3 regions of the Gordonia sp. SCSIO 19800 genome follow, and region 3 is predicted to be linked to each of the others. Evidence: predicted binding sites of a transcription regulator. Region 3 holds the regulator's gene; each other region holds the start of a gene.

Region 1 (10,414 bases), on a different contig from region 3:
GCGGACTGCGGGCCGGGCTCACTCCCCGAACCCGGCCTGCAGGGTGATGTCAGCGCCGAAGATCGTCTGTCCGGGCGGAGCATGCGCGGCTACCGCTGCAACATCACGCGGATCGGCGGTGTCCGCGGTGCCGGCGGCGGGATCGTCTCGGCCAACTTCGAGCACTGCAGCTACACCGGCAGCCTGTTCCCTGGAAACAACTGGGTGAACCCGCCGGGCGTACAGGTCATCGACGCATCCGACCCGAGCGCGCCGCGAGTCGTCGGGTCCCTGACGGATCCGGCGATGCGCGGCGGCACGTGGGAGACGCTGAAGGTCAACAAAGAACGCAAGCTCCTGGCCGCCACGTCGGTGCCGTTGCTCTGGGGCGGCGGGTTCTTCGCCGTATACGACATCTCCGACTGCACCCGCCCCAGACTCCTCAACACGGGTCCGGGCACGACGACGCCTTTGCCGTTCACCTCGCACGAGGGCGGCTTCTCCCCCGACGGCCGCACCTACTGGGCGTCCGGGGTGTTCCCCGGGCACCTCAGCGCCATCGACATCGCCGATCCCCGGTCGCCCCGCGTGATCTGGCAGGGTCTGCACTCGTTCCTCGGGCACGGGTTCGGCATGTCCCCGGACGGCAACCGGATGTACCTGTCCAACATGGCGGGTGTGACGGTGCTCGACGTCAGCGACGTCCAGGAGCGGCGGCCGCACCCGCAGGTCCCGCACACCGCGGCCTATCTCTGGCCGGACGGCCAGCTGAACCAGCACTCGATCCCGATCACCTACCGGGGCCGGCCCCACATCGTCACCGCCGACGAAGCAGGTTCGGGCGGCGTCAAGATCTTCGACGTGACGCGGGTGAACAAGCCCCGGTACACCGCGCAGATCAAACTCGAGATCAATCTCCCCGAGCACCTCGACACCAATCTGCGGTCGTCGACCGGCGGGTCGCTGTTCAGCAGCAATCCGCACTACTGCACGGTGGACCGAGCGACCGATCCCACCGCGCTCGCGTGCGGCTGGGAATCGTCGGGTATCCGGGTCTTCGACATCCGCGACTTCGACCGGATTCGCGAGATCGCCTACTACAACCCGCCTGCCCGCAAGGGCACCACGATCGCGGAGTCGCCCAACTCGCCGCACGTCGTCGGCTCGCTGATGGGCTTGCCCGCCGTCGAATTCCTCAGCCTCGGTATGTCGATCGCGAACGGCAAGGTCCGGTTGAACGAGATGGTCGGTCCACGTAGCGGGATGATCGTCGGCGGTGACATGTCGACGGACTGGTGCATGTCCCCACCCGAGTTCCGCGGAAACGAGCTGCGGGTCACCTGTTCCGACGGCGGCTTCCAGGTGTTGCGGTTGAGTCCCGCGGTGTACACGCCACCGCCGGACCAGAACTCCTCGATCGGATGAGCGCTTCTCGCCTCGGCGTCCCGCTGGTGCGCGCGATGGTCCTCGGCGTGACCGCGGCCCTGCTCGTCACCATGGGTGTCGTCGTCGGGGCGGTGTGGCAGGGACGCGATCACGACTCATCCGCGATGAGCGTGTCCGACATCGGCTTCGCGCAGGACATGTCGGCGCACCACGACCAGGCGATCCTCATGTCGCGAACGATCGGTGCGGTGCCCGGAGTCGCGCCGCAGATCCGCGGCCTCGCCGACCGGATCGTCCACACGCAGACCGCGGAGACCGCGACGATGCGTGGCTGGTTGCTGTGGTTCGACGAACCGGTGACCGCGCCGGAGCCGATGTCCTGGATGTCCGGCGGAGACCCTCACCACGAGGGCACCCATCACGACGAATCCCCTCGGCCGATGCCCGGCATGGCGAGTATCGACGAGATCGGCAGTCTCTCCACCCTGCCACCCGGCGAGGCGGAGATCTTGTTCCTGCAGTTGATGATTCGGCACCACCGTGGCGGGATGTCGATGGCCCAGGCGGCATACAACGACGAGCGGACCGGTTCCGCGACGAAGGACCTCGCACTCATGATGATCGGCGACCAGGGCGACGAGATCGGTCTGATGACGATGCTGCTCGCGGAACGTGGCGCCGACCCGTTGCCGACCTGATGGCAGGGGCGGCAACGGATCGAACGTCTAGTCCGTCTTCGGATGCAGGATGAACATCTCCCACACCTCTTTCTGGTCCGCGGCCCAGGGGTCGTAGACGAACGGGGCGTGCCGTAGGGCCATCCCCGCCTTGCGCGGCGTCCGGTTGGCCTTGAAACCGTTGCAGGACTTGCACGCCGCGACCTGGTTTCCGAATGTGCTCGGCCCACCCTGCGAGACCGGGACGATGTGGTCGACGGTGTCGGCGGGACCGTCGCAGTAGGCGCAGATCCATTGATCGCGCCGCAGGATGGTTGCGTTCGACGCGTAGGAGTCCATCGTCTTACCGGCGAACGGGCGGTAGGCATCTCGCTTGATCGCCACCACCTTGTGGATCGGCAGGGACAGCGTCGGCGAATGGACGACGCGGACCAGCGGCGTGCCCTCGACGTTCCGCGCGACCTCGGTGGTCAACAGAACCGCGGCGCGACGCCACGTGACGCGCGCCAGGATCTGCAGTCCGGCGTTGGTGACGAAGATGGTCATGACAGCTCCTCGATGCGTGGGCGAGTGAGTGCGCCGACCACCGAGGTTCATGACCTCAGGAGCTGGTGACGCGTGATGTGATCGGTCCCGGCCTTCCGTCGGACTTCAGTCCGCACGGACGGTCGGAGGGGGCCGTCCGCCACTCGCCGGCGAAAGCCTTGTCACCCATCGACATCTGCGTCACCTCCTCTCGTTGGTCGGGCCTGCTCTGTCGCCACGATAACCGCGGTCGATGGACGCTGCCACCGTTTATGTCCGGCGTGTTCGGATGTTCACCCAGTTCACACGGGCTGTTTGCAGGAGTTTTTCACCGCGCGCCGGTCCCGCGGGAGAATGTCCGACGCTATCGTCGGCGGATGCCCACCGAGGAGACCGCCGAGAATCCCCCTCCGCAGCCACCCGTGTCGACCCTCGCCGCGTTCGCGTCGGTGGTGCTGGGACTGGTGCACGCCGTCTTGGCGATGATCACGATCGCCGTCGCGGGCCTGACGGTCTTCGTCACCGACGCGTGCGCCTTCGAGGAGTGCGGGAGTCCGGTCTGGACCGAGGTCGCCATCGGGGTGGGCATCGGGTCGGCCGTGGTGCTGGTGGCGGTGTCGGTGACCCTCGTCGTCCGCCGCGTGCGCCGAGGACTCCCGGCCTGGCCGGCCGCTGCGTGGTGCTGCGCCATCCAGCTGGCGATGATCTTCGTGGTACTCGAGATCGGCATTCAGGCCGGGACCCTCGACTGAGTGATCAAAAGATCTCGGGTAGATCTTCCGACACGGTGTTGGGGTAGGTCGCCGGACGCTTCTCCAGGAACGACATGACGCCTTCGTACACGTCACCGGACTGCCCGCGGTAGAAGATCGCCTTCGAGTCGGCGTGGTGGGCATCGAGCGGACTGGGCGCACCGGCCATCCGCCACAACAGCTGTCGGGTCAGCGCCGCCGAGACGGGGGCGCTGTTCGCGGTCATCTCGCGGGCGACGGCGATCGCGGTCTCGAGCACCTGGTCTTTGGGGACCACCTGCTGAATCAGCCCGCGTTCATGGGCTTCGGCGACGGGCACCATCTTCGCGCCGATCGTCCACTGCAGTGCGGTCGGCAACCCGACGAGCCGCGGCAGGAACCAGCTCGACGCGGCTTCGGGCACCAGGCCGCGGGCGGCGAAGACGAACCCGAACTTCGCGTCCTCCGAGGCGATCCGGACGTCGGCGGGCAGCGTCATCGTGACGCCGACGCCGGCCGACGGACCGTTCACCGCCACCACGATCGGCTTGAGCGAGGCGAACATCCGCAGCGTCAACTTCCCGCCCTCGTCCGCTGGAACCTCGTCTGAGTCCACCACCGACGAGGCGTCGAACGTGGACCCGCCCGCCTCGAGATCGGCGCCGGCGCAGAACGCGCGGCCGTTGCCGGTCAGCACGACGGCACGAACGGAGTCGTCAGCGTCGGTGTCGTCGAACGCGGCCCGCAGTTCCTCCCCCATCTGCATGGTGAAGGCGTTGAGCCGGTCGGGTCGATTGAGCCGGAAGATCGCGATCTCCCCATCTCGCTCGACGGTGATGGTGGGCTGGTCCTGTCGGGACTTGCGCCCGACCTCTGATGTATCGCTCGTCACAGATCGATGCTATCGGGCGCTGGGACACTCCGCGTCGGCTGTGTCAATCCGCGGAACCGCGCACCAGCCGGGCACAACACAACGGCGGCGCCACCCTGTCGGGTGACGCCGCCGCTGGTGTCAGATCAGCTCAGACGGGCTGCGCTCAGCTCGCGTCGGCCTCGCCGGCCTTGGTGAGCTCGACCGGTGCGTCGGGAACCATGCGCGGCTTCTCCGAGCCGGTGAAGACGAACCGGGCGTCGTCGCCGTCGCCCTCGCCGTCCCAGTTCTCGACGTCGACCAGGACGATCTGTCCGGGAGCGATGTCGCCGAACAGGATCTTCTCCGAGAGCTGGTCCTCGATCTCGCGCTGGATGGTGCGACGCAGCGGACGCGCACCCAGCACCGGATCGAAGCCGCGCTTGGCCAGCAGGGCCTTCGCGCGGTCGGTGACCTCGAGAGCCATGTCCTTGTTCTTCAGCGCACCCTCCACGCGGGTCAGCATGAGATCGACCATCTGGATGATCTCTTCCCGCGTGAGCTGGTGGAACACGACAATGTCGTCGATGCGGTTGAGGAACTCGGGGCGGAAGTGCTTCTTGAGCTCGTCGTTGACCTTCTGCTTCATCCGTTCGTAGTTCGACTGGGTCCCGTCGCTCGACGAGAAGCCCATGCCCACGGCCTTGGAGATGTCCGAGGTACCGAGGTTCGAGGTGAAGATCAGCACGGTGTTCTTGAAGTCGACCGTGCGACCCTGACCGTCGGTCAGACGACCATCTTCGAGGACCTGCAGCAGGGTGTTGTAGATCTCCGAGTGGGCCTTCTCGATCTCGTCGAACAGCACCACCGAGAACGGCTTGCGGCGCACCTTCTCGGTGAGCTGCCCGCCCTCTTCGTAGCCGACGTACCCGGGAGGGGCACCGAACAGACGCGACGCGGTGAAGCGGTCGTGGAACTCGCCCATGTCGATCTGGATGAGGGCGTCGTCCTCGCCGAACAGGAAGTTCGCCAGCGCCTTGGAGAGCTCGGTCTTACCGACGCCGGACGGACCGGCGAAGATGAACGAGCCCGACGGCCGCTTCGGATCCTTCAGGCCGGCACGGGTACGACGGATCGCCTTCGAGACCGCCTTGACGGCGTCCTCCTGCCCGATGATCCGCTTGTGCAGCTCCTCCTCCATGCGGAGCAGACGCGTGGTCTCCTCCTCGGTGAGCTTGAACACCGGGATGCCGGTCCAGTTGCCGAGGACCTCGGCGATCTGCTCGTCGTCGACCTCGGCCACGACGTCCATGTCACCGCTGCGCCACTGCTTCTCGCGCTCGGCGCGCTCGGCGACCAGCTGCTTCTCCTTGTCGCGGAGGCTGGCGGCCTTCTCGAAGTCCTGCGCGTCGATCGCGCTTTCCTTCTCCTTGCGCGCATCGGCGATGCGGTCGTCGAACTCACGCAGGTCTGGCGGCGCAGTCATCCGGCGGATGCGCATGCGCGCGCCGGCCTCGTCGATGAGGTCGATCGCCTTGTCCGGCAGGAACCGGTCGTTGATGTAGCGGTCGGCCAGCGTGGCGGCGGCGACCAGCGCGCCGTCGGTGATCGAGACGCGGTGGTGCGACTCGTACCGGTCGCGCAGGCCCTTGAGGATCTCGATGGTGTGCTCGACAGACGGCTCGCCCACCTGCACGGGCTGGAAGCGGCGCTCGAGTGCGGCGTCCTTCTCGATGTACTTGCGGTATTCGTCGAGGGTCGTCGCGCCGATGGTCTGCAGCTCGCCGCGGGCCAGCTTCGGCTTGAGGATGCTTGCGGCGTCGATGGCACCCTCGGCGGCACCTGCGCCGACGAGCGTGTGCAGCTCGTCGATGAACAGGATGATGTCGCCGCGGGTGTTGATCTCCTTGAGCACCTTCTTGAGGCGTTCCTCGAAGTCACCGCGGTAGCGGCTGCCCGCAACCAGCGAACCGAGGTCGAGGGTGTAGAGCTGCTTGTCCTTGAGGGTCTCGGGGACCTTGCCGTTCACGATGGCCTGCGCCAGGCCTTCGACGACGGCGGTCTTGCCGACGCCGGGCTCACCGATCAGCACCGGGTTGTTCTTGGTGCGGCGGCTGAGCACCTGCATGACGCGCTCGATTTCCTTCTCCCGGCCGATGACCGGGTCGAGCTTGCCCTCGGAGGCCGCGGCGGTCAGGTTACGACCGAACTGGTCGAGGACCAGCGAGGTCGACGGGGTGCCGGACTCGCTGCTGCGACCGCCGGTGCCCGCCTCCTGCGGCTCCTTGCCCTGGTATCCGCTCAGGAGCTGGATGACCTGCTGGCGGACCCGGTTGAGGTCGGCGCCGAGCTTCACCAGCACCTGGGCAGCGACGCCCTCGCCCTCGCGGATCAGGCCGAGCAGGATGTGCTCGGTACCGATGTAGTTGTGGCCGAGTTGCAGGGCCTCGCGCAGCGAGAGCTCCAGCACCTTCTTGGCACGCGGGGTGAACGGGATGTGTCCCGACGGCGCCTGCTGGCCCTGGCCGATGATCTCCTCGACCTGGCTGCGAACCCCTTCGAGCGAGATCCCGAGCGACTCGAGCGCCTTGGCCGCCACGCCCTCGCCCTCGTGGATGAGGCCGAGGAGGATGTGCTCGGTACCGATGTAGTTGTGGTTGAGCATGCGCGCTTCTTCTTGGGCCAGAACCACAACCCGACGCGCGCGGTCGGTGAACCGTTCGAACATTGTTCTCCCTCACATTGCTAGCGCCCCGGCCGCCGCGGAGACCACCTCGGAGGTCCCAGAGGACAACCGGTGCGGATAGACGACGACCAGCCTGCTTCCACTCTAGAGGTCGTCTCGGGTGCACCTGCAGTTAACGCCTGCGCAGGGTGCATCGATCCACCGATGCGGCGGGGATGTGCACAGTACAACTGCGCAGGCCGGGGCTGTGTTCCCCGCCGTCTACGCCGAGAGCGAACGGGCCGCCGACGGCCCGGGATGCGCCCCCACCGGGCGCTGGGACCCGCGACGCGGCGCCCGCGTTGTGCCCGACAGCAGCCGGGTATCGCGGAAACCGCCGGCCGACGAGACCACAGGAGGCGAGTGGGGACCACCCGGGCCGCTGCCGGGCCTCGGTAGATCTGGCCCTCGCTTGACTGCGACCGTCGCACACCAACGAGCAGCAGGGTGCATCCGGGTACGGCCCGATACACGGCGAGCACGGCCACGACACGCGGCGGACGCCTATCACACGACACCGACAAGATGTAGGCGCTCAGTTCTGTTGCACGACAACATTTTTGGTATTGACGGCGACCGATGGCCGTGTACACTCGAACGTACATTCGCAGCAACGGTTCTCGGGGGAGGTGACCATGTCTGACGAGACCACGACGCCGCTACCGCGTGCCGTCGAGTTGGTGGCCGACCTCCACCGCATCCTCGACGAGTTGCAGACCGTGGACCTGGCGCCGTGTACCGATGCCGAATTGGCTGATCTGGCGGCCGACACCGAGAAAGCGATCGCCCGGCTGACCGTGGCCGGTGACCGGCAGATCGATCAGGTCGAGGCCCGCGACCTCCCCCGCAAGGCAGGCTGCAGGACACTCATGCAGTTCATGACCCACCGGCTGCGGGTGTCCAACCCGGTGCGGCGTCGTAAGCAGATGGATGCCACCTCCCACCGGACCAGCCTCGGCGGCGACATTCTGGAGCCCGAACACCCCACGCTGGCCGAGGCGTTCGCTGTGGGAGCGGTCGGCTCCGGACACGTGCAGGCCGCCCTGGATGTCCTCGACCGCATCCCAGTCGCCATCGACCACGACATCAAGGTCGCCGCCGAACGACAGATGGCCGAGATCGCCGCCGACCACACACCTGCTGACATCACCCAACTCGGTGCTCGGCTGCTCGCTCATCTCGACCCCGACGGCACCCTCGCCGACGATTCGGATCAGAAACGGCGTCGCGGCCTGTGGATCGGTCGGCAACGCGCTGATGGCACCGCCACCATCTCCGGCACCGTCACTCCCGAACTCCACGCCCGGTTGTCGATGATGTTCGCTGTCTGGGGTAAACCCGGACTCAACAACCCCGACGACCCGCAGTCGCCGTCCGGACCGGCCGGCAGCGCTGACCCCGATGCCCTGACAGCCGCCGCCGACCGCGACGGCCGCACCCTCGCCCAGACCAATCACGACGCACTCGACGCCGCACTGGCCGCCAAATTTGCTGACGGCACTCTCGGCACCACGCATCGTGGGCTGCCGATGCAACTGATCATCAAAGCCGACCTCGGTGATCTGATCCGGGGTGCCGGACTCGCCACCACCGCCACCGGAACCCTGCTGCCCATCCGGGACCTGATCGCGATGGCCGGTGATGTTCAGCCGTGGTTGGCGATCTTCAAAGACGCCACCACCGTCCCACTGTACTTCGGACGCGGCAAACGTCTCGCCACCCGCGAACAACGCCTGGCGTCGTTTGCCCGCCCCGACGGTGAAGTGTGCTCGGCACCCGGGTGTGATCAGCCCGCCACCCAGGTCGACATGCATCACGCCCAGAAGGATTGGGCGAAGGGTGGGCTCACCGACATCGACGACCTCGCCCCCGCCTGCCCACGCCACAACCGCATGGTCGGCAACCAGCCCGGCCAATACACCACCCGAGTGGTTCGCGACGGACCCGACGAAGGCCGCTGCCTCTGGCGGTTGAACGCCGAACCCGGCGCACCACCCAACCCCGAACGCCTCAACCGCCGACCCGACATACCCAGGCGGTTCGCACACCACCTCAGCACCGTGCGCAACGACATCCACGGACCACCAACCCGGCCCGGCGATCAACCACGCCCAGACGGCCACACCCACGACGACGCACGCCGCTCATGGGCGACAGTCAGCCACGTCATCGACGTCCGACCACCCCGACCCGGCCGACGACAGGTCCGCCCCTCCCTCGTCGAAGCGCACCTCATGGAGCTACTCGCCACCCACTGAACCGGGTAGAACAACTCACACGGATCCGTCCAAACAGTCCGCCCCATCGGCGATCGGACTAGCGTCGTGGTCCATGAGTGATGACGCCGCTCGACCGTCCACGTCGGTCCATGCCGAGACCAAGACCGGCGAGCGGCGATTGCCCACGCGCCGGGTCAATCTGACCGTCTTCATAGCCTCGGCCGTCATCGTGGTCGCCTTCGCCGCCTGGGCGCTGGCGGCCCCGGCGGCGGCCGAGTCGACGATCAACGACGTCCGCGACTTCATCACCCGGTGGTTCGGCTGGTGGTACTTCATCCTCGCGACCGCCATCGTCGGCCTCGTGGTCTTCCTGGGCCTCAGCAAGTACGGGCGCTACCGGCTCGGACCGGAGGAATCGCGCCCCGAGTACAGCCTGTTCACCTGGACGGCGATGCTGTTCGCCGCGGGGATCGGCATAGATCTGATGTTCTTCTCGGTCGCCGAACCGGTGACCCATTTCCTCAACCCGCCGACCGGGCCCGCGGAGACCAACGAGGCTGCGCGCGAGGCGGTCACGTGGACGGTCTTCCACTACGGGGTCACCGGGTGGGCGATGTACGCGCTCATGGGCGGCGCGCTCGCGTATTTCGCCTTCCGGCACAATCTGCCGCTGACGATCCGGGCAGCGCTCTACCCGATCTTCGGCAAACGTGTCGAAGGCCGCTGGGGCGACGCGATCGACGTCGCGGCCGTCCTCGGCACCATCTTCGGCATCGCCACCTCACTGGGGATCGGGGTCGTCCAGCTCAACTTCGGGCTGAACGAGATCTTCGGGATCGAGCAGGGCAAGGCGGCCCAGATCGGTCTCATCGTCCTGGCGGTGGTGATCGCGACCGCGTCCGCGACGTCGGGTGTGGACAAGGGCATCCGACGCCTCTCCGAGATCAACGTGATCCTGGCGATCTGCATGCTCGTCTACATCACGGTCGCCAAGGACGCCGACTTCCTGCTCAACGGCCTCGTCCAGAACGCGGGCGATTACGTCTCCACCTTCGCCGACCGGACGCTCGACACCTTCGCGTGGGACCAGGTGAACCCGCCGCCCGGCAACGACGCCCGCGCCTTCGTCGATGGCTGGACCCTGTTCTTCTGGGCCTGGTGGGTGGCCTGGGCGCCGTTCGTGGGGCTCTTCCTCGCGCGCATCTCGCGCGGACGCACGTTGCGACAGTTCATCTTCGGCGTTCTGGTGGTCCCGTTCAGCTTCATCCTGGTGTGGATCTCGATCTTCGGAAACAGCGCCCTGCAGGTGGCCCGCGGCGATG
Region 2 (10,414 bases), on a different contig from region 3:
GTTTCGCGGCGCAGGGCGGGTGGGAGCGGGGCCGCCCAGGGCGCGGTAGTCCCAACCCGCGTCGCGCCACATCTGCGGGTCGAGGCAGCGCCGGCCGTCGACGATGCGTTTGGCGCGGACGACGCCCTCGAGTTCTTCGGGCGCCATGTGCACGAACTCGGCCCACTCGGTGGCGATGACGACGACGTCGGCCCGGTCGCACGCGTCGCGCGCCGAGGTGGCGTAGCCGAGGCTCGGGTGGACGCGTCGTGAGTTGTCCATGGCCTTCGGGTCGAAGACGGTCACGGACGCCCCTTCGAGCGCCAGCCTGCTGGCCACCGTCAGCGCGGGTGAGTCACGGACGTCGTCGCTCTCCGGTTTGAAGGCGGCGCCCAGGACGGCGACGTTGCGCCCGAGGACCTCGCCGCCGAGGGCCTCGAAGACCAGTTCCACCGCCGCACCCCGGCGACGCATGTTGATGGCGTCGACCTCCCGCAGGAAGCCGACGGCCCGCGGGGCGCCCATGTCGTCGGCGCGCGCGGTCAGGGCGCGGATGTCCTTGGGCAGGCAACCGCCGCCGAAACCGAGACCGGCGTTGAGGAATCGGCGTCCGATCCGCGGGTCGTGCCCGATCGCGTCGGCGAGGGTGTTGATGTCGGCGCCGGCGATCTCGCACAGTTCACTGATCGCGTTGATGAACGATATCTTGGTGGCCAGAAAGGCGTTCGCCGAGACCTTCACGAGTTCCGCGGTGGCCCAGTCGGTCTCGATCAACGGCACGCCGGTCTCGAGGATCTCGCGGTAGATCTCGCGGGTGACCTCCCCGGCCGACGACCCGGCGTCGGGGTCGTCGGCGGCCGTGTTGAGGCCGCTCGGGTCGAGCGAACCGGTACCGAGGACGAGCCGATCCGGCCGGAGCGTGTCCTCGACGGCGAATCCCTCGCGCAGGAACTCCGGACTCCACGACAGTTCGACATCCGCCCCGGCGTGCGACAGTACCGAGATCCGTTGTGCGAGTTTGGCGCAGGTGCCGACCGGTACGGTCGACTTGCCGATGATGAGGTGGGCGCCCCGCAGCGTCGGCACGAGCGCGTCGATCGCCGAGTACACGTGCGAGAGGTCGGCCCGGTGCCCGCGGGGTTCCTGCGGGGTCCCGACGCCGAGGAAGTGCACCGAGGCGTGGTCGGCGGCCGCGAGGTGGTCGGTCGTGAAGCGGAGTCGTCCGGCGTCGATGTTGCGGCGCAGGATGTCGGCGAGCCCCGGCTCGAAGAACGGGACCTCGCCGGCCTGCAGGCGTTCGATCTTGTACGGATCGACGTCGATGCCGACGACCTCGTGCCCGAGTTCGGCCATGCAGGCCGCGTGAGTGGCACCGAGGTAGCCGCATCCGATCACCGTGAGCTTCATGAGGGCAACGGTTACCCAGGCGGAACCACCGGTAACCATCCTCGTCGTGGCGGGTTGTCATCGGCTGGGTGAACTTCCGGAGCCGCGCCCACCCGGTCCGCCCACCCGCCGGTTGAGCCGAGTCGAAACCCCTCAGTCGTGCTTCTGGAAATTCAGGTACGCCTTCGAAGGGGTGGGGCCACGTTGTCCCTGGTATTTCGATCCGACCGACGCGCTGCCGTACGGTTCCTCGGCCGGGCTGCTGAGGCGGATGAGGCACAGCTGCCCGATCTTCATGCCGGGCCAGAGGGTGATCGGAAGGTTCGCGACGTTCGACAGCTCGAGGGTGATGTGGCCGGAGAAGCCGGGGTCGATGAAGCCCGCCGTCGAATGCGTGAGGAGGCCGAGCCGACCGAGTGACGACTTGCCTTCGAGCCGGCCGGCGAGGTCGTCGGGCAGCGAGCACACTTCAAGGGTGGACCCCAGCACGAACTCACCCGGGTGCAGCACGAAGGGCTCACCGTCGGCCGGTTCGACCAGCGAGGTGAGTTCGTCTTGGCGTTGTGCGGGGTCGATGTGGGTGTAGCGGGTGTTGTTGAACACCCGGAACAGGCCGTCGAGCCGGACGTCGACGCTGGAGGGCTGGACGAGGGCGGGATCGAACGGATCGATGGCGAGGCGCCCGTCAGCGATCTCGGCGCGGATGTCGCGGTCGGAGAGCAGCACGGTGTCGAGGTTATCGAATGGTCAGGGAGGATCTGCGCCGGTGTCGGTCGGCGCCGACCCTCCGCTCTCCGGCACCGCTGTTCTGCGCCGCCGCCGGACATCAGCGCGCATTCGGTCGAGGATCGCGTCGGTGCGATGGGCATGGTTGATCCGCGGCGTCGGCGACGGGTGCGCGCGGGGCGGGTGCCAGACGGCGCGGCCGGCGTCGACCCCTTCGGTGGCGATGGTGGTGGCCCACTGATCCACCCCGGTGCCGACCACTCGGTTGTGTGGTGGGCAGGCGGTCGCGAGGGTGTCGAGGTCGGTGGATCCGTGGTGGGCGTCCCACTCGACGACGTGGTGGATCTCGCAGTCGAACGACGGCCGCGTGCATCCCGGGAAGGTGCAGCCGCCGTCGCGGGCGACCGCGGCGATTCGTTGTGCGCGCGAGGCCAATCGCCGGGACCGCCCGAGGTAGAGCACCTCACTGGAGTGGTCCCGGAACACCGCGAGATGATGCTGCGCGGCGGCGGCGAGGTCGATGGCGTCCTTGATGGGTAGGAGGGTTCCCGTCGCGGTCCGTGCCGGGTCGCCGGCCGCGTCGCGCAGCGCCGATTCGGTGATGGAGACGACGAGGTGTGGCGGCAGCCCGTGGTGCGAACCCCCGAGCGCGCCGGCGTCGAGCACGAAGCGCAGCATGGCGCGCAACGCGTCGTGGTTCCGCTTCTCCGCGGAGCGCTCGTCGCGTCCGGCAGCGGCGGCCAGCGCGTCGGGGTCCGCGGCGGCGGGGTTCCCGGTGGGCGACTCGGGATCGGCGGGATTGTTCATCCCAGGAGCGGCCCACACCGACAAGACGACGTCGAACATGGCGCGCGTCACGGGGTCGAGCGTTGCGGTCAGCCGGGACATCAGTTGGGCGTCTTGCGGCCCGAGTTTGAGTCCGCGGTTACGGGCGCGGTCGCGATCGTCGGTGATGGTTCCGTCGGGGTCGAGGTGGGCCAGGATGCGGGCGCCGAGATCACGGAGTGACGACGGGTCGTACTCGCGTGCGTATTGCGCGAGCGTTGCCTCGGCGGCTTCCCGGTCGGCAGGGTCCACGTCGGCGGGGATCTTGCGCATCACCTCGATGACGACGTCGACGTGGCGTCCCGAGATCTCGCCGTCGGCAACACCTTTGGCGGTCTCGGGGAAGCGCGGTTCGAGCGGCACCCCCTGCATGTCCGGAAACCTGCCCAAGGCCCAGACCCGGTTCATCAGGCGGGTCGCCTCGCCGCGCCGGTTCAGACCATGGCAGAGGAAGTTGGAGACGGTCTGGCACCCCATCTTCCGGTACGCCGACCGCTCGTCGATGTCGACGATGTGATCGGTGAACAGCGACAGCAACCGTCGTTCGGCACGCTCGTGCTCGATCGCGACCTGTAAGAGGTCAGTGTCGGAGCAATCCGTGGACTGCGTCTCGGCGATCTCGTCCATAAGTGCATGCAGGCGCTTGTACTGGTCGAGAAGAAGTGGTGGTGCTGCAGATGGCCCTGTAGAAGCCATGATTTCATCCCCCGTCATCATGGCTTTACTCGAAACTACGTTCGAGACTACCGGCCGATCGCCCGGCGCGCAACCCCTTCCGGCGAGTTGTTCTGCGTCGCAACCGAATCGCGTCGCCCCGCCGCGACCCGGTCTCGCCCAGATGTCGCAGTTCGTTGCGCCTGACGCCACGTTCTGCGACATCTGCGCGTGCCGGCGACCGGACCGGCCACGGGTTTGCTAGGCTGTCGTTCGCGAGTCCGGCACTCGCACGCCGATGTAGTTCAATGGCAGAACATCAGCTTCCCAAGCTGAATACGCGGGTTCGATTCCCGTCATCGGCTCCACCATCACCGCAACTCGCGAGGCCCCCTGGTCCGGTGATCGACTAGCCGAAGAGAGCGACAGCGGTGCCGGCGATCAGCGGCACACTGAGCATGACCAGGACGACTCCGTTGATCCATCGGTGGTCACGCAGAACCGCCAAGAACTCACGGACCTGGGCGTTGGGGACGAAGTATCGCGCGGTGTGGGCGCCGGTCGAGAATCCGTCGATCCCGGCAGACCGCATGAGCATCGCTCCGCGGAAGGCGTGATAGCCGCTCGTCACCACCGCGACCGGTTCGGTCACTCCACGCTCGTCGAGCACACGCCTCGAGTACCGGAGGTTCTCCGCGGTGTCGGTGGATCGGTCCTCGAGTGCGATGGCATCACGATCGACGCCCTTCGACACGAGGTACTCGGCCATCGCCGCGGCCTCCGACAGCCGCTCGTCGCCACCTCTGCCTCCGGAGCAGATGATCAGCGGGTCCAGGCCGGAAGCCCGGGCCAGATCATAGATCTCGCGACCGCGGTCGAGTCGTGATGCCAGCAGCGGACCGACGCGGGACCCGTCGAGCAGACCGGCACCCAGGACGATGATCGCGCCGACCTTCGCCCGTCGCGCCCGCCACCTGCTCCACCGGCCGTACAGCCACGACCAGAGCAGCAGCGAGGCAAACACGAACCCCAGGTAACCGGCCGGCATCCCCACCGCCAGGAGGAAGTTGAGCAGCGCGTTGCTCGTCGACACGTCGAACCATCCGACGATGATCCCGAGCAGGACAGCGAGCGCGTAACCGGACAGGAGTGCACCCAGGAGCGCCGACAGCAGGTTCGATGGACGGCGCCCCTCTCGGCGCAGAAGCGTCACGCCGTTGGCGATCAACGACACCCCGAGAATGAGGATGGCAAGCAGCGCAACGAGTCCGAGGGCCACGATGACGACCGCCGGCGCGAGAACCGAGCCGTCGTCGTCGACGCCACTGTCCACGGCCGCGATCACCGCGGCGAGCATCACGCCCGACAAGCCCGCGGTCAGCAGGATGCCGGGGCTCAGACGACGTGGGTCCTGCCATGCGAGCACCGCGCTCGCGATGAGCAGCACTGCCGCAACTATCGGTACGCCCATCACGAGCACGATGGTGTCACAGGTGTCGCGCAGGTCGGCGAATGAGGAATGAGCCCAGCGGCTCTAACTCGATCTCGGCGCACACGAAACGTTTCTCCGTACCCATTCTCGGACGCGATCGAAACCGCGCGGCCGGCGTGCAATCATCGAACGAGTTGGGCCGACGCCACAGTCGGTCCTCGTCATCCCAGGACGCACACATGCATCTGCCCGCGATGAGAACTCCGATTCTGGTGCTGAGCATCGGCCTGCTCCTGAGTTGGCTGCTGCCGCCGCCCGCTCATGCGGCGCCCAACCGGGTCGATGCCACTCCGGCTGGGTTGACCCTTGATGGACGCCAGTGGTGGCCATCCGGATTCGACGCCTACCAGCTGGCCACCGATTGGTCGGTGAATGCCGGATGCGGAGCGATGGTTGATCTCGACGACTATTTCGCCGCCTTACCTCCGCATTCGCTCACCCGCTTCAATCTGTTCGCTCAACTGGCCGTGAACAAGTACACCCAAAAATTGGATTTCGGGCCGATGGATGCCGTCTTCGACGCCGCCGCACGGCACGATCAGATGGTCTTGCCTGTCCTCGCGGCCGCCGATGGCGCATGCGAGAGCAGAGTTTTCAAGGAACGGGACTGGTACCGATCCGGCTGGCGAACCGTCGCCGGCGCGGGCGGACTCACGTTCGAGCAGTGGGTCAGGACGGCAGTGGGACGCTGGAAGAGCAGGTCGGCCCTGGCGGGATGGGAATTGGTGGGTGAACCCGAACCGTCCATCTGTGGCGATCAGTCGTGTGGATGGCAGCAGCGGTCGTGCCCGGTCGACGCCGCGCGCGTACTGCGGTCGTTTTTCGGCAGCGCAGGCGCGATGGTCACCCGACTGCACGGCGGGGCGGTGATCTGGTCCGGCTTCACCGGCGGTGGCCAGTGCGGCATCGCCGGGCCCGACTACCAGTACGTCGCCGGCTCCCCGTACGTGGACGTCCTGGACTATCACGACTACGGTGCGGACGGTGTCGCGCTCCCCGGGGATCAGTGGAACGGACTGGCCGAACGTCTACGCCAGGCACGCGTAGTCGGAAAACCCCTCGCGGTGAACGAGATCGGCCAGCATGCCGGCTCATGCGGTTCGACATCCGAGCGCGCCGACGACTTCCGGACCAAGGTCGCCGGTCAGCGGGCGGCCGGGACGGCAACCGCACTCTTCTGGGCATTCGTCCCGGACCCGAGGCACGACCAGTGCACCTACGACATCGGTCCCGGTGACCCGGTGCACGAACTGGTCTCCGAACTGACAAGCCTCGATTGAGGGTCAGCACTCGGGCAACAGTTCAATACCCGGCCGACGGGCCGACCGGCCGTTAGACTCTGCCGATGTCCAGTCCCCTGGGGATCACCCCCGACGAGTCGCTGCGCAAGGGACTTCAGAGTCGTCACATCAGCATGCTCGCGCTCGGCGGTGCCATCGGCACCGGCTTGTTCGTCGCCTCGGGCGCCACCATCTCCGACGCGGGCCCGGGTGGCGCCATCCTGGCGTATCTGCTGATGGGCTGCATGGTCTTCTTCCTGATGCAGAGCCTCGGCGAGATGTCGGCGTACATCCCGTGCAGCAACCCGTTCGAGGAGTACGGAAAGCGCTTCGTGTCCAAGTCCTTCGGCTTCGCAGCCGGGTGGAACTACTGGCTCAACTGGTCGGTCACCTTGGCCGCCGAGTTGGTGGCCGCCGGGCTGATCATGAAGTACTGGGCACCCGACGTGCCGTCGTGGATCTGGTCGGTCGTGTTCCTGGCGGGTCTGCTGGCGCTGAACCTGTTCGCGGTCAAGGCATTCGGCGAAGCCGAGTTCTGGTTCGCGGCGATCAAGGTCATCGCGGTGGTCGTCTTCCTCATCGTCGGCGTGCTGCTGATTCTCGGTGTCGTCGGCGACCGTCCGTCGCCGGGCTTCAGCAACTGGACGATCGACGACGCTCCGTTCGTGGACTTCCCGCTCGGCATGCTGTCGGTCTTCCTCATCGCCGGTTTCGCATTCCAGGGCACCGAGATGATCGCGGTCGCCGCCGGCGAGGCGGTCGAACCGAAGACGGCGATTCCACGCGCCGTGCGCACCGTCTTCGTGCGCATCCTGCTGTTCTACATCGGCACCCTGACCGTCATCGCGTTCCTGATCCCGTACACCGACCCCAATCTGCTGAATGCGTCCGAGGAGAACATCGCAATCGCCCCGTTCACCCTCGTGTTCTCCGACGCGGGGATCGCGGTGGCGGCATCGATGATGAACGCCGTGATCCTGATCGCGATCCTGTCGGCGGGCAATGCGAGCCTGTTCGCGGCAACCCGCGCGTTGTACGGCCTGTCGGTGCAGGGCAACGCCCCACGTGTGTTCGGCTGGGTCACGCGATCAGGAGTGCCACTCCTCGCCGTGGCCGCGACGACGGCCATCGGCGCCCTCTGCTTCCTGGCGAGTCGGGTGGGCGACGGTCGCGCGTATGTGTGGCTGGTCACCGCCTCGTCGGTGGCGGGCTTCATCACGTGGATGGGTATCGCGTGGGCCCACTATCGTTTTCGTCGGGCGTGGCAGGCGCAGGGTCTGGACCTCGGCAGACTCCCCTACAAGGCCTGGCTCTACCCGGCCGGCCCGATCATCGCGTTGCTCATGTGTGTTGCAGTCATCGCGGGGCAGAATCTCCCGGCGATCCGCGACGGATCCGCGGGGAATCTCGAACTCTGGCTCACCGCCTACGGCGCACTGTTCGTGTTCCTCGCTCTGTGGTGGGGCCACAAGGTGATCACGCGCAGCCCGACCGTCGACCTGCTCACCGCCGATCTGTCACCCACATCGGCTGCGTCGGCGCATCGCGATCCGGATCCGGACCTCGTCGGCTGACCGGTTCGTCGGGCGATCGGGGTGGGGCGCCGGGGCTCGCTCAGTCGCTGACCTCGCCGATCAGCCGACAAGTTCGGCGATGTGGTTCAACGAGTTACGCAGATGGTCGTCGGCGAACGGCGGGAACTCGATGTACTCGCGGATGTGGGTGGGTACGGCCGACCAGTCGTAGGTCAAGGTGAGCTCGGTGGACGACTCCCCCACCGGCACCAGGTCGTACCGCCATGTCCAGCCGCCGAATTCGAGCTCCCCGGAGTCGTTGCGCTGCCCTGGTTGCCACGCTATCGCCGACCGCGGTTCGATCACCTCGACCCGGTTCTCCATAAGGTAGTCACCATCCGGATGGTTGGAGTGGTACATGTTCATCCGGAAGACCTGGCCCACCTCCCGCAGCGGTGTCGTGTCGACTGCGTCCCGAACCCAGCCGGTGCCGTCGATGGCCTGGTGTGTGCGGGGGTCGGCGAGCGCCGCGAACACCTCCTCGGGCGTGGCGGAGATCGTGCGGCTGACGGCAACGTTCTGGTTCGTCATGGTGCTGGCCCTTTCGGGTCGGGTCCCCCGGATCGGGGTTCGGACACAGAGGTGGACCCGAACCGGCGCCCGAGCTCATCGGTGACCTTGTTTCCCACGAGTGCATGCCATCCTCGGATGATGGACCTGCGCCTGAGTCGCGAACGCTTCGCCGCCGCCCGGTCGGTCACGCTCGCCACCGTGTCACCCTCCACCAAGCCGCACCTGGTCCCCGTCGTGTGCGCACTCGACGACGACGTCATCTACACGTGCGTGGATCACAAGCCGAAACGAACCACCGCACTCCGTCGTCTCGCCAACATCGCGGACAACCCCGCGGTGTCGCTCCTGGCTGACATGTATTCCGACAACTGGGATGAACTCTGGTGGGTGCGGGTCGACGGCCGGGCACATGTCGTCGACGCCGGTGAATCCGTCGGCAGTCACGGCATCGACACGCTGGCCGCGAAGTACCCGCAGTATCGACTCCGACGGCCCGATGGACCGGTGATCGTCGTGGAGTCTCTGACGTGGCACAGCTGGTCGGCCACCTCATAGGCATGTCGGCGGGCGGCGGTTTCGGGCAATTCCGGCACGTTCCTCGATAGGCTGGCTGCCACGCAGGCATACCGAGGAGGTTCCCGATGGTGCAGCGCAGCGGCGAACGGCCACGCGACAACCGGTCCGGATCACCGGGCTCGGCCGGCCGAGGCTCCGGATCGCCTGACCCACAGCGGGACTTCGACGAGATCGACCACCAGTCGGCGGGTGAGCGCGCCGACGAGGTGGAACCGAAGATGCGACGTCGGCAGTGGATCGGACTGCTTGCCGGCGTGGCACTCGCGGCCCTGGTCTACGTGATCCTGCCCGCCGAAGTCGGGCAGGGAGCCCGGCTCACGGCGGCGACCGCAGTTCTCATGGGCCTCTGGTGGATGACCGAGGCGATCCCCATTCCCGCGACGGCCCTGCTGCCGCTGGTGATCTTCCCGGTCTTCGGCTCAGACGACGCGGGCGAGTCGATCTCGGTGAACGACGTCGGCGCGGCCTACGGAAACAACGTCATCTTCCTGTTCATGGGCGGCTTCATCATCGCCCTCGCGATGCAGCGGTGGAATCTGCACCGCCGCGTCGCCCTGGTCACGGTCTCGGCGATGGGCACCAAGCCGCCGATGGTGATCGCCGGCTTCATGATCGCCACCGGATTCCTGTCGATGTGGGTGTCCAACACCGCAACCGCCGTGATGATGATCCCGATCGGCGTGTCGGTCCTGGCGCTGGTTCTCGACCTCGGTAAGGATTCGGGCACCGACGCGCCCGGGCCCAAGGCCACCGACACCGACGAACCGGTGGACGGTGAGACCCTCACCCAGGCGGTCATCAAGAGCAATTTCGGCACAGCACTGATGCTCGGCATCGCCTACGCCGCATCGATCGGATCGTTGGGCACGATCATCGGCACCCCGCCCAACACCCTCCTGGTCGGATACCTCGAGGGTGAAGGCATCGACATCGGGTTCCTGGAGTGGATGATCGCCGGAGTCCCGCTCGCCGTCATCTTCCTCGCCATCGCGTGGTTCCTGCTCACTCACGTCCTGTTCAAGCCGGAGATCGACGACATCCCCGGCGGCCGGCGCATCATCCGCGATCAGCTCGACGCCCTCGGCTCGATGTCGCAGGGCGAGATCCGGGTCGCCGCGATCTTCGGCCTCACCGCACTGGCGTGGATCGCGGTCCCGCTGATCTGGGACGAGAACCCGCCGATCTCCGACACCGGCATCGCGATGACCGCCGCCGTTCTCCTGTTCCTGCTGCCCAGCGGCTCCAAACCCGGTGTGCGCCTGCTCGACTGGGAGACCGCGATCAAACTGCCATGGGGCGTGCTGCTGCTCTTCGGCGGCGGCCTGGCATTGTCCCAGCAGTTCGAGTCCAGCGGACTGACCGCTTGGATCGGCGATGTGGCCGCCGGGCTCGACACGATCCCGGTCATC
Region 3 (10,414 bases):
CCCGCTTGTTGAGGCGTGTGGGATTGGATGTTGTAGTAATTGTGTTTACGCCTGTTTGTGTTGACAAGTCAAGCACTTTTTGTAACGGTGGTCACATCGGTAGTCGAGTGAGAGGCAAGACGATGGCGCAGATCCTGACGGGAACCCCGGTGGTCGGCGGGTTGGCCCACGGTCCCGCGCTGTGGCCGGGCGAGCGACCCGACCACTCGCCGGAGAAGCTCGGCGTCGGTGTGGAGATCGCCGAGGAACGGCGCGCCGACGAGGTCACGCGCTTCGCCACCGCGGCCGGCGCCGTCGCCGCGCGGCTGCGCACGCGCGCGTCGCAGAACACCGGGGTGACGGCCGAGGTGCTCGCCGCGACGGCGGGCCTGGCCGAGGACCGCGGCTGGATCGGTGCCGCGACCGCGCTCATCGGCAAGGGCGCCCCCGCCGAGGCCGCTGCCGTCGCGGCCACCGAACAGTTCGCGGCGGTGTTCACCAAGCTCGGCGGACTGATGGCCGAGCGGGTCACCGATCTCAACGACGTGCGCGACCGGGTCCTCGCCGAACTGCTCGGCCTACCCGAACCTGGTGTGCCCACTCCGGAGGTGCCGTCGGTCCTGCTCGCCGACGACCTCGCGCCCGCCGACACCGCGGGCCTCGACCCCACGAGCACCATCGCCCTCGTCACCCGCCTCGGCGGACCGACCAGCCACACCGCGATCATCGCGCGCCAGCTGGGGATCCCGTGCGTGGTGGCGGTGGCCGACCTGGACGAGATCGAGCCCGGCACAACCGTTCTCGTCGACGGCAGCACCGGGCGGATCGAGGTGGAGCCCGATGCGGAGGCGGCCCGGGCTCGCGTCGACGAGGATCGGCGGCATGCCGCACTCGTCGCCGGCTGGACCGGTCCGGGGCAGACCGCCGACGGGGTGGCCGTGGCGGTGCTCGCCAACGTCGCCGACGGATCGTCGGCACGCGCCGCGGCCGGGTACCCCGTCGAGGGCGTCGGGCTCTTCCGCACCGAACTCGCGTTCCTCGAGCGTGCCGACGAACCGTCGGTGGACGAGCAGGCCGCGATCTACCGGGAGGTGCTCGATGCGTTCGACGGGCAGAAGGTGGTCATCCGCACCCTCGACGCCGGGTCCGACAAACCGCTCCGGTTCGTGACCCATCCCGACGAATCGAACCCAGCGCTCGGCGTGCGGGGCGATCGGATCGCGCTGGCGCACCCCGAGATCCGCGCGCATCAGCTCGACGCGATCGCGCAGGCCGCGTCGGGGTCGGCCGTCGCGCCGTGGGTCATGGCGCCGATGATCGCCTCGCCGGCGGAGGCGCGCACCTTCGCCGCCGAGGTCCGCGGCCGTGGTCTGGTCGCCGGGGTGATGATCGAGGTGCCCGCGGCGGCGATCCTGGCCGAAGCCGTCCTCGCCGAGGTGGACTTCGTGTCCATCGGCACCAACGATCTGACCCAGTACACGATGGCGGCCGACCGGATGTCGGCCGATCTCGCCGGACTGACCGACCCGTGGCAACCGGCCGTGTTGAGCCTCATCGCGGGTGTCGCGGCAGCGGGTGCACGTCAGGGAAAGCCGGTCGGGGTGTGCGGCGAGGCCGCCGCCGATCCGAACCTCGCCTGCGTGCTCGTCGGTCTCGGGGTCACCTCGCTGTCCAGCGCGCCGGCTGCTGCGGCGGCCGTGGGGGCCCGGCTCGGCGAGGTGTCCGCACCGGACTGCCGGGCCGCCGCCGAGGCTGCCCTGTCCACCTCGGATCCCGCCGCGGCGCGCGAGGCGGCCGCGGCGGTGCTCGACGGTTCGGTCGGTGGAGAGGTCAGACTCGCCGCATCACGGTGACGACCTTGCCGAGGATGACGGCATCGTTGCCCGGGATCGGATCGAACAGTTCGTTGTGCGGCATGAGCCAGACGTTCGGGCCCTGACGCTTGAAGGTCTTCACGGTGGCCTCGCCGTCGATCATGGCCGCGACGATGTCGCCGTTGTCGGCGACGTTCTGCTGCCGGACCACGACCCAGTCGCCGTCGCAGATCGCGGCGTCGATCATCGACTCGCCGACGACGCGCAACAGGAAGAGCGATCCCTCGCCGACGAGCTCACGGGGCAGTGGGAAGACGTCCTCGACGGCCTCCTCGGCCAGGATCGGACCGCCGGCCGCGATACGGCCGAGAACCGGCACGAAGGTCGGCTCGGGAAGCTGGCCGGCCGTCGGGGTGTCCGGCGACGGGGTGTCACTCGGGGCGATGTTGACCGCACGGGGACGGTTCGCGTCGCGCTTGAGCAGCCCCTTGCGTTCCAGCGTCCGCAACTGATGGGCCACCGATGACGTCGAGGCCAGGCCGACCTCGTCGCCGATCTCCCGGATGCTCGGCGGATAACCGCGCTCGCGCACCGAGCGGCGGATCACCTCCAGGACCCCGGCCTGTCGCGGGGTGAGTGAGGCCTCGGCGGCGGCGGCGTCGAACGGGGCCTCGTCGTCGGCGCCCCGCGCTCGGCCGCGCCTATCGCCGGTGTCACTCATGTTCGGTTCCTCTCGTCTTCGGAACGTGCTGGTAGATGGCTTGCGCCGGGTCCGAGCCTAGCGGAGTGCGACCGGCACCTCAAACATTTGTTCGATGTGTCGCGAGACTTTGTCGGGACGTCGTGCTACAAATTCGAACATCAGTGCATCGAACATCTGATCGATGTTCGAACACCGACCACCACACCCGCACGATCCCAGACACCCGAACACCGGAGGGCACCATGCGCACCGCCACTCTCGTCGCTCCCGTCCGCACCGACCGTCCCGACGCCGTCCGGCCGCGCACCGACCGCGCCGATCGCGTCCGGACCCGCGCCCCGCTGTCCGACGGCGGCCGACCGGTCGACAACCGGCCGGCCGGCACCCGGCCGCGGGGGGCATCGCCGGTGACCCCGCGGGTGGGCGGTACCCACTGTGGCTCTCCGGTCGGGGTCCGGGGACGTGGCCCGGTCGGGCCCGACGCGGCGGTGTTCCGTCGCCGCCGCCGCACCGCGGTCGCGCTCCTCGCCGGTGTCGGGCTGGCGTTCGTCGTGTGGGTGTTCGGTGTCGTCGGCCAGAATTACTCGGACTCGCTGACACCGTCCGCCGTGAGTTCCGAGGTCGTCCATGTGCGCTCGGGGGACTCGCTCAGCTCGATCGCCGGCCGGGTGGCACCCGAGATGCCGCGCGAGGTCGTGATCGACGAGATCGTCGCGATGAACGATCTGGGGTCGAGCGCGCTGCAGGTGGGCCAGCCCCTGCTCACCCCCCGGTACCGCTGAGGCCGGGCGGTATCCTCGATGTCACAGGGGCCGGCCGACAAGCGGCGGGGCGCACGCTTCGGGTGCGTTCCAGCGTCCCGCGACCTGCGTGAGGACACGATGCGCTGCCCCTTCTGCAAGAACGACGACACCAAGGTCATCGACTCGCGTGTCGCAGATGAAGGGCAGGCCATCCGCCGCCGTCGCTCCTGTGTGGAGTGCGGTCGCCGGTTCTCGACCGTGGAGAGCGCCGTGCTCGCGGTGGTCAAACGCAACGGCGTGACCGAGCCGTTCAGCCGGGAGAAGGTCATGCGTGGCGTGCGGCGAGCCTGTCAGGGCCGCCACGTCGCCGAGGACGCGCTCGCGCAGCTCGCCCAGCAGGTCGAGGACACGGTGCGCGCCAGTGGATCGGCCGAGATCCCCAGCAACGAGGTCGGACTCGCCATCCTGGGCCCGCTCCGCGATCTCGACGAGGTGGCGTATCTGCGCTTCGCCTCGGTGTACCGGTCGTTCGACTCGGTGGAGGACTTCCAGCGCGAGATCGACGACCTGAAGGCGGCATCGGGATCCGGGAGCGCGCTCGCCGAACCCGTGTCAGCCGAGTCGGTCCAGAGCTCGTAGGACCCGTTTCTCCGACACCGGGAACGCGGTGCCGAGACGCTGGGCGAACAGCCCCACGCGCAACTCCTCGACGAGCCACTGCGCTTCGTCGTCGACCACCGCCCGCCGGTGCTCGGGTACCTGTTCGAGGCGTTGGGCCCACCGTTCGACGACGCGATCGACGGCGGCCACCCCGGCCTGGTCGCGTGCTGCGGACGCGGGTAGTGCCTCCAGACGTGCTTGCGCGCCGTCGAGATAGCGCGGCAGATTCTCCAGGTGGCGTCGCGCGGTAGCCGCCACGAATCCGTCGAACACGAGGTGGGCGACCTGTTCGGCGACGTCGTCGGCAGCCAGCGAACCGGCGTGCCGGTCGATCGCCGCCCGCAGCGGGGACATCCGTTCGAGGGCTGCGACGGCCAGCGAGAAGTAGTCCGGTGCGGCCGCGGCGACCCGTGGCCGGATCCGTTCGAGCAGCGCCGAGAAGGATTGTGGTGAGCGAACCGCGGCGAGCTCTGCGTCGTCGATGTCGGCGACCGTGTCCCGAATGGCCCGTCGGGTGCAGTCGGCGAGCAGTGCCTCGGTGGTCGAGTACGGGCTCTGGCTCAGGGCGAGTCGTTCGACCGGACTCAGCGAGCCGGCGATCCGCTTGTGCAGCGGAGGTATCGCGAGGTCGAGGAGGGCGACGATCCCTCGTCGCAGGAGGCGGTCTCGTGTCTCGGGGCTCGCCGCATCGACGACGACGACGCCCCGCGCGTGGCCCTTCGCATCGGAGACCACGTCGATCGTCGGGTACCGGGTCAGCCGCTGCCCCGCGACATCGACCGTGGTCTGCTCGGCGAGCGAGCCGATCCCGTCTGCGGTCCAGGTCCGATACAGGGTGCGCGACACCGTCTTCGGCGCCGCGGGCGTTCCGGTCTGCTGAAGTTCGGGCAACGAGTCGGCGCGGGAGACGATCCGCCCGGAGTCGTCGGCCACCGCGAAATGCATGCGCAGGTGCGGCGGTACCCGGTCGGTGTCGAAATCGGCTGCGGTCACCCGCATCCCGGTGATCGCGGAGAGCTCGCGCGCCAGCCCGGTGGCCAGCGGCTCTTTGCGCGGGGTGAGCCGGCCGAGCGCGAGTTCGGCGAACCGCTGCGCGGGTGACATGCTCTTGCGCAGCTGTTTCGGTAGCGACTTGACCAGTGCGGTGGCCAGTTCGGCGCGCATGCCCGGTACCGACCAGTCGAAACCGGCCGGTCGGACATGGGGGAGCAGTGCCTGCGGGATCACGACGGTGACGCCGTCGTCGGGTGCGCCCGGTTCGAACCGGTAGCGCAGTTCGAGTCGGGTGTCGCCCTGCTGCCAGGCGCCGGGATAGTCCGTCGGGGCGACGTCGGTGCCTCCCGTGACGTCCTCGGGGCGCAGATCCAGCAGATCCGGTTCGGCCCGGCGGGCCTTCTTCCACCAGGTGTCGAAGTGCCGAGCGGAGGTGACGTCGGCCGGTAGCCGCTGGTCGTAGAACTCGAAGAGCTGGTCCTCGGTGATCACGAGACCCCGGGTGCGCGTGCGGTTCTCGACGTCCGAGGCGGCCTCGAGAAGCTTGCGATTGCGGTCGAAGAAGGCGTGCTGCGTCCGCCAATCGCCCTCGACGAGAGCGTGCCGGATGAACAGCTCTCGCGAGACCACCGGGTCGATGGGGCCGTAGTCGACGCGCCGGCGGGCGACGAGCGGGACCCCATACAGGGTCACGCGTTCGTAGGCCATCGCCGCTCCGCGTTTCGCCGACCAGTGCGGTTCGCTGTGGGTGCGCTTCACCAGATCACCGGCGAGTTTCTCGGCCCACAGCGGATCGATCCCGGCGACGGTGTGGGCGAACAGGCGCGACGTCTCGAGGACCTCGGCCGCCATGATGAAGGCGGGCGGCTTCTTGGCGAGCGGAGAGGCGGGGAAGATCGTCAGTGTGGTGTTGCGCGCACCGGTGAACTCGCGGCCCTCGGTGTTGCGGGCGGCGATGTTGCTGAGCAACCCGGACAGGATGGATCGGTGGACGGCGTCGGCGTCGAGTTCGGTGGGCGCGACCGACCAGTCGAGGTCCTTGACGATTTCGGTCAGCTGCCGGTGGAGGTCCTGCCACTCCCGGATGCGCAGGAAGTGGAGGTACTCCCGTTCGCACATACGTCGAAAGCGGCTGCCGGACAACTCCTTGCGCTGTTCGCCGAGGTACCGCCACAGCTCCACGTAGGACAGGAAGTCCGACTGCGGGACGACGAAGCGCCGGTGCTGGGCGTCGGCGGCCTCACGGTGCTCGGCCGGCCGTTCCCGTGGATCGGGGAGCGACATCGCGGCGGCGATCACGAGAAGGTGGTCGAGACAACCCAGTTCATGTCCGGCGATGAGCATCCGGGCGACCCGGGGATCGACCGGGATCCGCGACATCGACCGGCCGATCGGGGTCAGTCGCGGGGGCCCGCCCTCGCGCGGGACGGTGATGGCGCCGAGTTCGGTGAGAACACCCATACCGTCGCGGATCGCGCGGTCGTCGGGCGGCTGGACGAACGGGAACTCGGCGATCTCACCCAGTTTCAGCGAGGTCATCTGGAGGATGACCGCCGCGAGGTTGGTGCGCAGGATCTCCGGGTCGGTGAAGGCCGGCCGGGAGTCGAAGTCGTTCTCGCTGTAGAGACGGATGCAGACGCCCGGGGCGACACGACCGCATCGACCGGCCCGCTGCCGGGCACTGGCCTGTGAGACCGGTTCGATGGGAAGACGATTGACCTTGGTCCTGGTCGAGTACCGACTGATACGGGCGGTGCCGGTGTCGATGACGTAGCGGATGCCGGGCACGGTCACCGACGTTTCGGCGACGTTGGTCGCCAGCACGATCCGGCGTCCGTCGGAGGGGGAGAACACCTTCTGCTGCTCGGCGATCGACAGTCGCGCATAGAGCGGCACGATCTCGGCACCGGGACCCTTGCTGCCGCCGGTTCGTCGACGGAGCGCCTCGGCGGTCTCTCGGATGTCCCGTTCGGTGGGCAGGAACACGAGGATGTCGCCGCGGCCACCGGCCCACAGTTCGTCGACGGCGGCGTCGATGCCCTGGATCTGGTCGAGATCGGCATGTTCGCCGCCGCCGGCGTCGTCCCCGTCGTCGGGGCGTTCCTGCAGGCTCAGCGGTCGATACCGGATCTCGACCGGATAGGTGCGTCCGGATACCTCGATGACCGGGACCGAGGTCTTCGGCGTGCTGAAATGCCGTGCGAAGCGCGCCGGTTCGATCGTCGCCGAGGTGATGATCACCTTCAGATCGGGGCGTCGGGGCAGCAGGCGGCGCAGATAGCCGAGGATGAAATCGATGTTGAGGCTGCGCTCGTGGGCCTCGTCGATGATGAGGGTGTCGTAGCGGCGCAGCATGGGGTCGGTGGCGATCTCGCGGAGCAGAATGCCGTCGGTCATGACCCGGACGAGGGTGTCGGCGCCCGACCGGTCGGTGAACCGGACGGAGTAGCCCACCGCGTCGCCGAGTTCGGTGTCGGTCTCGTCGGCGATGCGCTTGGCGACCGAGCTCGCGGCGATGCGCCGGGGCTGGGTGTGCCCGATCGACCCGCGGATGCCACGCCCGAGTTCGAGGCAGATCTTGGGGAGCTGGGTGGTCTTGCCCGAGCCGGTCTCGCCCGCGACGACCACGACCTGGTGGTTGCGGATCGCCTCGGCGATCTCGTCGCGTGCGGCGGAGACCGGTAGTTCGTCGGGGAAGCGCATAATCGGCACGGTCGCGCGCCGCCGGTCGAGACGGGCGCGTGCCTTGTCGACATCGGCGACCAACTGTCGCCACTTCGCGGCATCCGGGCGCGCGGCGAGCCGATCGATGCGACGACGCAACCGGTCGGCGTCGACGAGGCCCACGTCGTCGAGTGCGCGGAGCAGATCCGAGCGGGGGATGTCCGATGCAGCGGTGTCCGGTGGAGACGGGGACGGGTCAGGTGACGAGGACGGGGCCGACATGATCACTCCAGGATATGGGGAAGCGTCGAGGCCGGTTCACCCCAGTGGCCGCGTGGGCCGGGTGGACCGGCATCATGGGGCCATGGCTGATGGTTCGAGCACTGGTACTGGATCGTTGTGGCACGGTTTCGCCGACATGGGTGCGGTGACCGCGAGCGGGCCGTTCGTCGTGACCAGGGGAGAGGGTGCGCGGATCTTCGACCGCGACGGCAACTCCTACCTGGATGCGACCGCCGGACTGTGGTTCACCAACGTCGGGCACGGCCGGACCGAGATCGCCGATGCCGTCGCGCGCCAGCTCGGCACCCTCGCGCACTACTCCAACTTCGGTGACTTCGCGAGCGACGTCACCCTGCAGCTCGCCGAGGAGCTCGGCGCCATCGCGCCGGTACCCGGATCGAAGATCTTCTTCACCTCCGGCGGCAGCGACTCCATCGACACCGCGGTCAAACTCGCCCGCCGCTACTGGGTGGAGCAGGGCCGCGAATCCAAGCGGGTCGTCGTCAGCCGCACCAAGGCCTATCACGGGATGCATGCCGCGGGTACCTCGCTGGCGGGCATCCCGCTCAACCACGACGGCTACGGCGAACTCATGCACGACGTCCAGAACGTCGAATGGGACGACGCGAAGAGCCTGCTCGGTCTCATCGAGCGCGTGGGCGCCGACAACATCGCCGCGTTCTTCTGCGAGCCCATCATCGGGGCCGGCGGCATCTATCTCCCGCCGGAGGGCTACCTCGCCGAGGTGCGGGACATCTGCCGCGACCACGACATCCTCTTCGTCGTCGACGAGGTCGTCACCGGCTTCGGCCGCATCGGCGGCGAATCCTGGTTCGCCTCCGCACGATTCGGCCTCGAACCGGACATGATCACCACTGCCAAGGGGCTCACCTCGGGGTATGTCCCGATGGGCGCGGTGTTCATCGCACCGCGGATCGCCGAGCCGTTCTTCGCCGGTGGCGTCTGGTGGCGGCACGGGTACACCTACGGCGGCCACGCGGGCGCGGCGGCGGCGGCCCTCGCGAACCTCGAGATCATCCGCCGCGAGAACCTCCTCGCCGAGGCGACACGGCTCGAAGGCGACCTCGCCGCCGCGCTGTCGCCGCTCGCCGACCTCGACACGGTCGCCGAGGTCCGGACCGGACTCGGCGCGGTCACCGCGGTACAGCTGGCCGACCCCGCGACGGCCCCGGCGACGGTGGTCAAGCTGCGCGAACACGGGGTGAGCACCCGCGCCGCAGGTCAAGGGGCGCTGCAGATCTCGCCCGCGTTCGTGATGACGACCGCCGAGGTCGGCGAACTCGCCGACCGGATGCGCGCGGCGCTGAGCTGACCCTGGGGCGCCCGTTCGTGCTGCTCCCTGAGGAGCGCCTGGAGCTTGCGGAGGGCGCGTCACGAAGGGGCCCGGCTGCGAACCGCAGCCGGGCCTCGTCCGTCGTGGTGCAGATCAGGCGTTGGCGAGCACCTCGGTGGTCGCGATCGCCTGGGCGACACCGCTGACGATCGACGCGACCTTGAGCGCCTCGAGGATCGCCTCACGGTCGACGCCGGCCTCGCGCAGGGTGTTCTCGTGCGCGGCGACGCAATGACCGCAGCCATTGATCGAGGACACCGCGAACGACCACAGCTCGAAAACGGCCTTGTCGACGCCGGGGTTGCCGATGATGTTCATCCGCAGGCCCGGACGCAGGTCGTCGTACTTACCGTCGAGGAAGCCGCGACCCCGGTAGAACACGTTGTTCATCCCCATGATCGACGCGGCGCCGAGCGCGGCGTTGTAGGCCTCGGCGGACAGCGTGTCGGCGGCCTCGTCGGCGATCTCGCTGAGCACCTTGGCGTTTCGCGTGGCGGCAGCGGTCGACAGCAGGGTTCCCCAGAGCTGCTCCTCGGTCAGCGCGGTGGTGCGGCTGATCGAACCGAGGTTGAGCTTGAGGTCTTTGGCGTACTCGGGAAGTGCTTCCTTCAGGTTGTCGATGCTCATCTGTTCTCCTCTCAGACGCCGGCCGTCATGAGCTCGCCGGCGTCGATCGTCGGGTCACCCTTCTTCCAGTTGCAGGCGCACAGTTCGTCGGACTGCAGTGCGTCGAGGACGCGCAGGACCTCGTCGACGTTGCGGCCCACGGAGCCCGCGGTGACCGACACGAACTGGATCTCGTTGTTCGGGTCGATGATGAAGGTGGCGCGGTCGGCGACGCCGTCGGCATTGAGAACGCCTGCGGCGGTGGCGAGTTCGCGCTTGAGGTCGCTCAGCATCGGGAACGGGAGGGTCTTGAGGTCCTCGTGCTGTGCGCGCCACTGGAAGTGGACGAACTCGTTGTCCACCGAGGCGCCGAGCACCTGGGTGTCGCGGTCGGCGAACTCGTCGTTCAGCTTGCCGAACGCGGCGATCTCGGTCGGGCACACGAAGGTGAAGTCCTTCGGCCAGAAGAACACGACGCGCCACTGACCGGGGTGATCGTCGGACGACACGGTGGTGAAGTAGTCGTCGGGCTGCTGGGCATTGACCTTGCTGAGGTCGCCACCGATGACGGCGGTGAGGTTGTAGGCAGGGAACTGGTCACCGATGGTGAGCAGGG

The links. Region 3 encodes LexA, which represses DNA repair genes until DNA is damaged. Its sites were predicted from a motif close to CGAACANNTGTTCG; they were not measured.
Region 1: the regulator LexA is predicted to act here: its motif matches at 7,468-7,481, upstream of KB201_RS09235 (HNH endonuclease signature motif containing protein).
Region 2: the regulator LexA is predicted to act here: its motif matches at 3,643-3,656, upstream of KB201_RS16125 (HNH endonuclease signature motif containing protein).

Annotation. Positions count from the first base shown of each region.
Region 1 covers NZ_JAGRQM010000006.1:53,659-64,072, forward strand. Annotated here, with positions in the region: gene KB201_RS09205 (LVIVD repeat-containing protein) at 1-1,404, shown strand, start outside; gene KB201_RS09210 (DUF305 domain-containing protein) at 1,401-2,063, shown strand; gene KB201_RS09215 (HNH endonuclease) at 2,091-2,588, opposite strand; gene KB201_RS09220 (hypothetical protein) at 2,945-3,319, shown strand; gene KB201_RS09225 (enoyl-CoA hydratase-related protein) at 3,324-4,190, opposite strand; gene KB201_RS09230 (ATP-dependent Clp protease ATP-binding subunit) at 4,336-6,876, opposite strand; gene KB201_RS09235 (HNH endonuclease signature motif containing protein) at 7,509-9,131, shown strand; gene betT (choline BCCT transporter BetT) at 9,205-10,414, shown strand, end outside.
Region 2 covers NZ_JAGRQM010000014.1:45,357-55,770, reverse strand. Annotated here, with positions in the region: gene KB201_RS16135 (UDP-glucose/GDP-mannose dehydrogenase family protein) at 1-1,386, opposite strand, end outside; gene dcd (dCTP deaminase) at 1,519-2,091, opposite strand; gene KB201_RS16125 (HNH endonuclease signature motif containing protein) at 2,113-3,612, opposite strand; tRNA gene KB201_RS16120 (tRNA-Gly) at 3,865-3,938, shown strand; gene KB201_RS16115 (YdcF family protein) at 3,980-5,041, opposite strand; gene KB201_RS16110 (hypothetical protein) at 5,242-6,342, shown strand; gene KB201_RS16105 (amino acid permease) at 6,408-7,916, shown strand; gene KB201_RS16100 (SRPBCC domain-containing protein) at 7,977-8,447, opposite strand; gene KB201_RS16095 (TIGR03668 family PPOX class F420-dependent oxidoreductase) at 8,568-8,984, shown strand; gene KB201_RS16090 (DASS family sodium-coupled anion symporter) at 9,224-10,414, shown strand, end outside.
Region 3 covers NZ_JAGRQM010000005.1:287,304-297,717, forward strand. Annotated here, with positions in the region: gene KB201_RS08755 (phosphoenolpyruvate--protein phosphotransferase) at 123-1,832, shown strand; gene lexA (transcriptional repressor LexA) at 1,810-2,514, opposite strand; gene KB201_RS08765 (LysM peptidoglycan-binding domain-containing protein) at 2,739-3,278, shown strand; gene nrdR (transcriptional regulator NrdR) at 3,378-3,878, shown strand; gene hrpA (ATP-dependent RNA helicase HrpA) at 3,852-7,838, opposite strand; gene KB201_RS08780 (aspartate aminotransferase family protein) at 7,921-9,171, shown strand; gene KB201_RS08785 (alkyl hydroperoxide reductase) at 9,286-9,819, opposite strand; gene KB201_RS08790 (peroxiredoxin) at 9,831-10,414, opposite strand, start outside.